2 regions of the Streptococcus sp. HMSC071D03 genome follow, and region 2 is predicted to be linked to the other one. Evidence: predicted binding sites of a transcription regulator. Region 2 holds the regulator's gene; the other holds the start of a gene.
The links. The regulator HrcA, encoded in region 2, represses chaperone genes, less so after heat shock. The targets are predictions, from matches to a motif close to TTAGCACTCNNNNNNNNNGAGTGCTAA.

Region 1: a site for HrcA is predicted at 1,879-1,905, ahead of HMPREF2837_RS06890 (ATP-dependent Clp protease ATP-binding subunit). Genes of this name have one in related genera too.

What each region holds. Positions count from the first base shown of each region.
Region 1 covers NZ_KV807774.1:2,235-6,665, forward strand. Annotated here, with positions in the region: gene HMPREF2837_RS06890 (ATP-dependent Clp protease ATP-binding subunit) at 1-1,760, opposite strand, end outside; gene HMPREF2837_RS06895 (DUF1797 family protein) at 2,156-2,386, opposite strand; gene HMPREF2837_RS06900 (amino acid ABC transporter permease) at 2,577-3,260, shown strand; gene HMPREF2837_RS06905 (amino acid ABC transporter ATP-binding protein) at 3,260-3,994, shown strand; gene HMPREF2837_RS06910 (bifunctional methylenetetrahydrofolate dehydrogenase/methenyltetrahydrofolate cyclohydrolase) at 4,133-4,431, shown strand, end outside.
Region 2 covers NZ_KV807720.1:10,196-14,626, forward strand. Annotated here, with positions in the region: gene HMPREF2837_RS11850 (DUF2812 domain-containing protein) at 1-390, shown strand, start outside; gene HMPREF2837_RS03135 (DUF2812 domain-containing protein) at 412-924, shown strand; gene hrcA (heat-inducible transcriptional repressor HrcA) at 1,086-2,120, shown strand; gene grpE (nucleotide exchange factor GrpE) at 2,147-2,662, shown strand; gene dnaK (molecular chaperone DnaK) at 3,039-4,431, shown strand, end outside.

The DNA.
Region 1 (4,431 bases), on a different contig from region 2:
CGCCCTTGGCCGTCCGTTAAGCGCCCGTCATCTAAGACCTGAAGGAACATATGCATGACATCTGGATGGGCTTTTTCAACCTCATCTAGGAGGATCAGTGAGTAGGGGTTACGACGAACTTTTTCAGTCAATTGTCCAGCTTCATCATAGCCTACGTATCCCGGAGGGGCACCAACGAGTTTAGCAACGCTGTGTTTTTCCATGTATTCACTCATATCAAAGCGAATCATGCTATCAGCAGAACCAAAGAGTTCGATGGCCAGTTGTTTAGAAAGTTCTGTCTTACCGACACCGGTAGGACCAACAAAGAGGAAGCTACCAATTGGACGGTTTGGAGTACCGAGTCCGACACGGTTACGACGGATAGCCTTAGCAATCTTATCTACAGCGTCGTCTTGGCCAATAACATGAGCCTTGAGGTCATCTGCTAGATTGATAAGTTGAGACTGTTCTTTTTCTTTCAAATCACCAACTGGAATATTAGTCTTTTGCTCGATGATGTGTTCGATTGTCTTTTCGCTGATGATTGGAGTATCCTGATCCGTTACCTTGGTCTTTTGCATTTCCTTATATTTGGCAATCTGGTCACGGAAGTAGGCTGCTTTTTCAAAATCTTCATCGCGGGTTGCTTGTGCCTTGAGATTTTCTGCTTCGATTAAGCGTTGGTCGATGACCTTAGGATCTACAAAGTTCAAGGTTAAGTTCATTTTTGAACCAGCTTCATCTAGAAGGTCAATAGCCTTGTCTGGCAAGAAACGATCTTGGATGTAGCGGTTAGAAAGGGTAGCGGCAGCTTCGATAGCCCCATCAGTATAGTGAACATGATGGTAATCTTCGTATTTCTTTTGGATACCTTTCAGGATAATAATGGTTTCTTCAACGGTTGGTTCATCAACTTTAACAGGTTGCATACGACGTTCAAGGGCAGCATCTTTTTCGATGATGCGATATTCATTGAGGGTAGTAGCACCAACAAGTTGGAGTTCGCCACGAGCAAGAGCTGGTTTTAGGATATTTCCTGCATCCATATTCCCTTCTCCTGCTGAACCAGCACCGACAATTTCATGAATTTCGTCAATGAAGAGAATAACATCCTCGCGCTCACGAATTTCTTCCATGAGTTTTTGCATGCGCTCTTCAAACTGACCTCGGATACCTGTTCCTTGAACAAGGCTAACGACATCTAAGCGGATGACTTCTTTACCTTGAAGCTTATGGGGAACATCACCGTCAACAATTTTCTGAGCTAAACCTTCGACAACAGCTGTCTTACCAACACCAGGTTCACCGATAAGAACAGGATTGTTTTTAGTTCTGCGGTTGAGGATTTCAATGACACGGATAATCTCTTCGTCACGGCCAATTACAGGGTCAATATTTCCACGACGGGCAATCTCAGTGACATTGATACCATATTCATCCAAGAGTCCTTTTTCCTGGATTGGTGGTGGGGTTTGGGCAGGACCACGATTTTGGACACCATAGCCACCATTTCCACCGTATCCACCCCCTGACTGGGTTGGGGGGATATTGTTGTTATTAGAAGAAGGTCTAAAGTTGTTGAGATCGTTAAAGAAGTCTCCAAAGGGATCAAAATCACGGTTGTTTAAATCTGTAATGCCCTTGAATAAGCTATTGTTAGGATCTGTTTTGATAATTTTGTAGCAATTTTGGCAAAGATCGATTTGCTTTTGTTGTCCATTGAGATTGGTATAAAGATGAATTGTTGAGTCATTGATTTTACAGTTTTGACAGAGCATACCGCCACCTCATTTCTTTCTTAGTTTTGACTAAATCTAAAAGGTCAAAAATAGTCAAACAAGTATATAATTTAATTATATCATGATTATTGGGCAATTCAAGTAAAAAGATTGGATACTAGCACTATAAATAGTAGAGCGCTAATCATGAGAAAATCTTGATAGTAAGAAAAAAATCCTATTTGTCATACAAAAAGGATTCTCGTTGGTGAAAGGCGGTGGGACAGAAATCGATAGACAAAGTCTCGATTTCGTAGTCCCAGCCCCGCGAAGATGATTAGGAGTTTTGGGAGTCTAAAAGACGAACGAAAAGTCCAATCAGCTACCGCGTCAAAGTTTGATTGCTAATAAAAAGTGAGGTCGGGATCTTTTTATTAGCCTCTGTATATCTATCATTAGTATAGAAGTTCGTAGATTTCCATCGCAATCAAGTCGATGCTATCAAAAGTATATGTTTCACGAGCTTCAACATCACGAAGAGTAAAGATTGGGCCATTTTCTTCATCATGGTTAAAAGCAACTTCAGCTACAACAACTCCCTCGCGCTCAAAGTTACGTTTTAAGTTACCACCATCTTTTGTCATTGCTTCTAGGCGGTTGATGATTCTAACCAAATGTGATTCCATTTTGATTCTCCTCCATTTCTTATCGTTACTATTTTACCATAAAGAGTATCTACTTGACTAGGAAAAACTAAGATTTCTCGCTATTTCTGTTTTCTTTGAAATTTTATTGAAAATATCAGGAAAAGAAGTTGCATTTTTATGCAAAATATGTTATCCTTATACAAGTTTTAAGTTAGAAAGTAGTGTATCTATGAATTTTTCTTTTTTACCTAAATATCTGCCATATTTTAATTATGGTGCTCTCGTAACGGTCTTGATTTCTGTTTTGGTTGTCTTTTTGGGAACAATTTTAGGGATAGTCTTGGCTTTTGCTCAACGTTCTAAAATGAAGCCCTTAGCTTGGCTTGCCAATGTTTATATTTGGATTTTCCGTGGAACACCTATGATGGTACAGATCATGATTGCTTTCGCCCTTATGCACATCAATGCTCCGACAATTCAGATTGGAGTTTTGGGAGTTGATTTTTCACGTTTGATTCCAGGGATTATCATTATCTCTATGAATAGTGGTGCCTATGTATCAGAAACAGTTCGTGCTGGTATCAATGCAGTACCTAAAGGGCAATTAGAGGCGGCTTACTCTCTAGGGATTCGTCCTAAAAATGCTATGCGCTATGTCATCTTGCCACAGGCTATCAAGAATATCTTGCCAGCCTTGGGGAATGAGTTTATTACCATTATCAAGGATAGTTCACTCTTGTCAGCAATCGGTGTCATGGAATTGTGGAATGGAGCTACTACGGTGTCAACAACCACCTACCTACCTTTAACTCCACTCTTATTTGCGGCCTTTTACTACTTGATTATGACCTCTGTCTTGACACTAGCCTTGAAAGCTTTTGAAAATCGTATGGGACAAGGAGAGAAAAAATAATGACTGAAACGCTTATAAAAATTGAAAACCTTCATAAAAATTTTGGGAAAAATGAAGTTTTAAAAGGAATTGATCTGGAGATTAAAAAGGGAGAAGTTGTGGTGATTATCGGACCGTCAGGTAGCGGGAAGTCAACCCTCCTTCGCTCCATGAATCTCCTCGAAGAAGCGACAAAAGGCAAGGTCATCTTTGAAGGAGTGGATATTACGGATAAGAAAAATGACCTCTTTGCCATGCGTGAAAAGATGGGAATGGTATTCCAACAGTTCAATCTCTTTCCAAATATGACAGTAATGGAAAACATCACGCTTTCTCCTATTAAGACAAAAGGCGAAAGTAAGGAAGTTGCTGAGAAGAGAGCCCATGAGCTTTTGGAAAAGGTTGGTTTACCAGATAAGGCAGATGCTTATCCACAAAGTTTGTCTGGTGGACAGCAACAACGTATTGCTATCGCTCGTGGTCTTGCCATGGAACCAGATGTCCTACTCTTTGATGAACCGACTTCTGCCCTAGACCCAGAAATGGTAGGGGAAGTACTAGCAGTTATGCAAGAACTTGCTAAGTCAGGAATGACCATGGTCATCGTAACGCATGAGATGGGCTTTGCGCGTGAGGTAGCAGACCGTGTCATCTTTATGGCTGACGGTGTTGTTGTCGAAGACGGAACTCCAGAGCAAGTCTTTGAACAAACCCAAGAACAAAGAACCAAGGATTTCTTGAGTAAGGTTTTGTAAGAATATCGTAATCTAGAAAAGCTCGATAAGGGCTTTTTCTTATAGTTTCAGACTATAAGATCTCTTAGGTAAGAAGTGTTAGAGGGACAAGTATATTTTTGATATAATAGAAGATATTTGTTAGAAAAGAGAAAACACATGACACAGATGATTGATGGGAAGGCCTTGGCGGCCAAGTTACAGGGACAATTGGCTGAAAAGACTGCGAAATTGAAAGAAGAGACAGGCTTGGTGCCTGGTTTGGTCGTTATTTTAGTCGGAGAAAATCCAGCCAGCCAAGTTTACGTTCGTAACAAGGAACGTTCAGCTATTGCAGCAGGATTCCAGAGTGAAGTTGTGCGAGTTCCTGAAACAATTACCCAAGAGGAATTGTTGGATTTGATTGCCAAATACAATCAAGATCCAGCTTGGCATGGGATTTTGGTGCAGTTACCATT
Region 2 (4,431 bases):
TATCCTATGAAAAAGTCAGAGAGAGCCTCCTATTTACAACTATTTAAAGACTGTGGTTGGGAGCATATTACAAACTTTAATGGGTTTTCCTACTTTAGAAAAGCACATTCTGAAATTGAGTCGGATGCGGAGTTTGAAATTTATAACGACGTGGCCGGGAAGTTAGCTATGGTCAAACGGATTTTAACGAGGCGGATGCTTCCTATTTTGCTTCTCTTTTTAGCTCTACTACCGGTTTTCACAAAGTTTGTCACTGGAGGTAGTTCTTTCAGTTGGGAAATGTTTTTGATTGTTATAATCGATGGAGTTTTATTGATAGTCCATGCGATTCAGATTTCTTATATTTTTTGGAGATTGAGTCAAAAGTGGAAAGAATTATCTGATAAATAAAACCATTTTGGAGGTTAGACAATGAATAGCAAAGTACAATTTCAAATGTTTACCATTTTTGATTTGGATAAGGTAGAAGATTATTTGCATGAGATGCATTTGAAAGGTTGGAAATTTAAATCGAATCGTTTTGGCTTTTTCTGTTTTGACCAATGCCGACCAGATGATGTGATTTACCGTGTGTGGAATACTAGCTATCTTAGAAAAAATGAGGTAGATTTACAAAGTATTAAGGATAGAGGATGGGAATTTGTGGAAAATTGTTCTTATTCTGTTTTTCGAAAAGCAACTTGTGATGTAGATTTAAATGATCAATCTTTCATGGACAATCGTCTTCGATGGGCTGATGTGAAATCTAGACTTCGTACATCTACAGTTTCTATCTCTGGCGGTCTAGCTATTTGTATGAGCTTGTTTCGCGAAAATCTCTCTCAGTCTTTCTTCCTTATTTTTGCCCTTTATGCCCTCATGATTTTATATCTAATCTATAGTTTTTACAGACTTAAAAAGAAATATCTTGAGAATGTAAGATGATTTTCTAGGTCCTCAGACTGATTTTTAGCACTCTTGGTAAAAGAGTGCTAATTTTTTGAGTTTTTGTCTTGACATTCTTTTCTAAGGGTGTATAATAGAATCATGAGTTAGCACTTGGAGGTTACGAGTGCTAAAAAGATCTATCAGAGAGGAGTAGCGAGATGGTTACAGAACGTCAGCAGAATATTTTAAATCTGATTATTGACATCTTTACCAAAACGCACGAACCTGTTGGATCCAAAGCCTTGCAAGAGTCTATCAACTCTAGTAGTGCTACCATTCGAAATGACATGGCGGCTTTAGAAAAGCAAGGTTTGCTTGAAAAGGCACATACTTCCAGTGGTCGGATGCCGAGTGTAGCTGGATTTCAATACTATGTCAAACACTCCTTATCCTTCGACCGTTTAGCTGAGAATCAAGTTTATGAGATTGTAAAAGCCTTTGATCAGGAATTCTTCAAACTTGAGGATATTCTTCAAGAGGCAACGAGAATCTTGGCAGACTTGAGTGGTTGTACGGTTGTAGCACTGGATGTTGAACCAAGTAGGCAGAAGTTGACAGCTTTTGATATTGTTGTCCTTGGACAACATACAGCACTGGCAGTTTTTACGCTTGATGAGTCTAGAACAGTTACCAGTCAGTTTTTGATTCCGAGAAATTTCTTGCAGGAGGATTTAAATCGCCTCAAGACCATGATTCAAGAGCGTTTCCTGGATCAAACTGTTTTGGATATTCATTACAAGATTCGGACAGAGATTCCGCAAGTTATCCAACGTTACTTTACAACAACGGATAACGTTATGGATCTCGTCGAGCATATATTCAAAGAAATGTTCAATGAAAATATCGTGGTTTCTGGGAAAGTCAATCTTTTGAATTTCGCTAATCTAGCAGCCTATCAATTCTTTGATCAGCCACAAAAGGTAGCTTTGGAAATTCGAGAAAATCTGATTGGCGACCAGATGCAAAGTGTCCGAGTTGCGGATAGCCAAGAATCTTGTCTTGCTGACTTAGCAGTGATTAGCAGTAAGTTCCTGATTCCCTATCGTGGATTTGGAATTCTTGCGATTATAGGTCCAGTTAATCTGGATTATCAACAATTGGTTAATCAACTTAATGTTGTCAATCGAGTTCTAACCATGAAGTTGACGGATTTTTACCGCTATCTTAGCAGTAATCACTATGAAGTGAATTAAAATTGAAATCATTAAAGGAGGCGAAAATGGCCCAAGATATTAAAAATGAAGAAGTAAAAGAAGAGGAAGTTGTTGAAACAGCTGAAGAAACAAGACCTGAAAAGTCTGAATTGGACTTGGCCAATGAACGTGCCGAGGAATTTGAAAACAAATACCTTCGTGCCCATGCAGAAATGCAAAACATTCAGCGCCGTGCCAACGAAGAGCGCCAACTCTTGCAACGCTATCGCAGCCAAGATTTGGCAAAAGCTATCTTGCCATCACTCGATAACCTCGAACGTGCCCTTGCCGTCGAAGGGTTGACAGATGATGTGAAGAAGGGCTTGGAAATGGTCCAAGAAAGTTTGGTACATGCTCTGAAACAAGAAGGTATCGAAGAAATCGCAGCTGATGGCGAATTTGACCATAACTATCATATGGCCATCCAAACTCTCCCAGCAGACGATGAACACCCAGCAGATACCATCGCACAAGTATTCCAAAAAGGTTACAAACTCCATGACCGCATCCTAAGACCGACTATGGTAGTCGTGTATAACTAGGCGGTAAGTCAGAAATCTGTGATTTCGTTGACGCACCCCCGCAAGGGTGATTAGGCTGGTCACAAGCATTTGCGAAGTGAACTGCCAATCAGCTACTGCGTATAATTTCGACTTCTCGTGTCGCAATTTACATAATAAAAACCTTGTCCGAAACGACACTAAACTATGAAGAAAGATAAAAAATTATTCAGCTTTGCAATAGTGAGCGAAGCGAACCATTGGCGATACTCTTCGCCGTGGCGCTATTTGCGCAAACTTTGAGACCTTAGGCTCAAAGTTTAGTCAAAGAGATTGACGAAGTCAAGCTCTGACGGCGCAGCCACCTAAGAAGAGTATCAAAAAGAAAAAAGAGAAAAAATAACAAGGAGAAAAACACATGTCTAAAATTATCGGTATTGACTTAGGTACAACAAACTCAGCAGTAGCAGTTCTTGAAGGAACTGAATCAAAAATCATCGCAAACCCAGAAGGGAACCGTACAACTCCATCTGTAGTCTCATTCAAAAACGGAGAAATTATCGTTGGTGACGCTGCAAAACGTCAAGCAGTTACAAATCCAGATACAGTCATCTCTATCAAATCTAAGATGGGAACTTCTGAAAAAGTCTCTGCAAACGGAAAAGAATACACTCCACAAGAAATTTCAGCTATGATCCTTCAATACTTGAAAGGTTACGCTGAAGAATACCTTGGTGAAAAAGTAACGAAAGCAGTTATCACAGTTCCAGCTTACTTCAATGATGCTCAACGTCAAGCAACAAAAGACGCTGGTAAAATCGCTGGTCTTGAAGTAGAACGTATCGTCAACGAACCAACTGCAGCAGCTCTTGCTTACGGTTTGGACAAGACAGACAAAGAAGAAAAAATCTTGGTATTTGACCTTGGTGGTGGTACATTCGACGTATCTATCCTTGAATTGGGTGATGGTGTCTTTGACGTATTGGCAACTGCAGGGGATAACAAACTCGGTGGTGACGACTTTGACCAAAAAATCATCGACTACTTGGTAGCAGAATTCAAGAAAGAAAACGGCATCGACTTGTCAGCTGACAAGATGGCTCTTCAACGTTTGAAAGACGCAGCTGAAAAAGCTAAGAAAGACCTTTCTGGAGTGACTTCAACTCAAATCAGCTTGCCATTTATTACTGCTGGTGAAGCTGGACCTCTTCACTTGGAAATGACTTTGACTCGTGCTAAATTCGACGATTTGACTCGTGATCTTGTAGAACGTACAAAAGTTCCAGTTCGCCAAGCCCTTTCAGATGCAGGTTTGAGCTTGTCAGAAATCGACGAAGTGATCCTTGTCGGTGGTTCAACTCGTATCCCTGCCGTTGTTGAAGCTGTTAAAGCTGAAACTGGTAAAGAACCAAACAAATCAGTGAACCCTGACGAAGTAGTGGCTATGGGAGCTGCCATCCAAGGTGGTGTGATCACTGGTGATGTAAAAGACGTTGTCCTTCTTGACGTAACGCCATTGTCACTTGGTATTGAAACAATGGGTGGAGTCTTCACAAAACTCATCGACCGCAACACAACAATTCCAACATCTAAATCACAAGTCTTCTCAACTGCAGCAGACAACCAACCAGCCGTTGATATCCACGTTCTTCAAGGGGAACGCCCAATGGCAGCAGATAACAAGACTCTTGGACGCTTCCAATTGACTGATATCCCAGCTGCACCTCGTGGTATCCCACAAATCGAAGTAACATTTGACATCGATAAGAACGGTATCGTATCTGTTAAGGCCAAAGACCTTGGAACTCAAA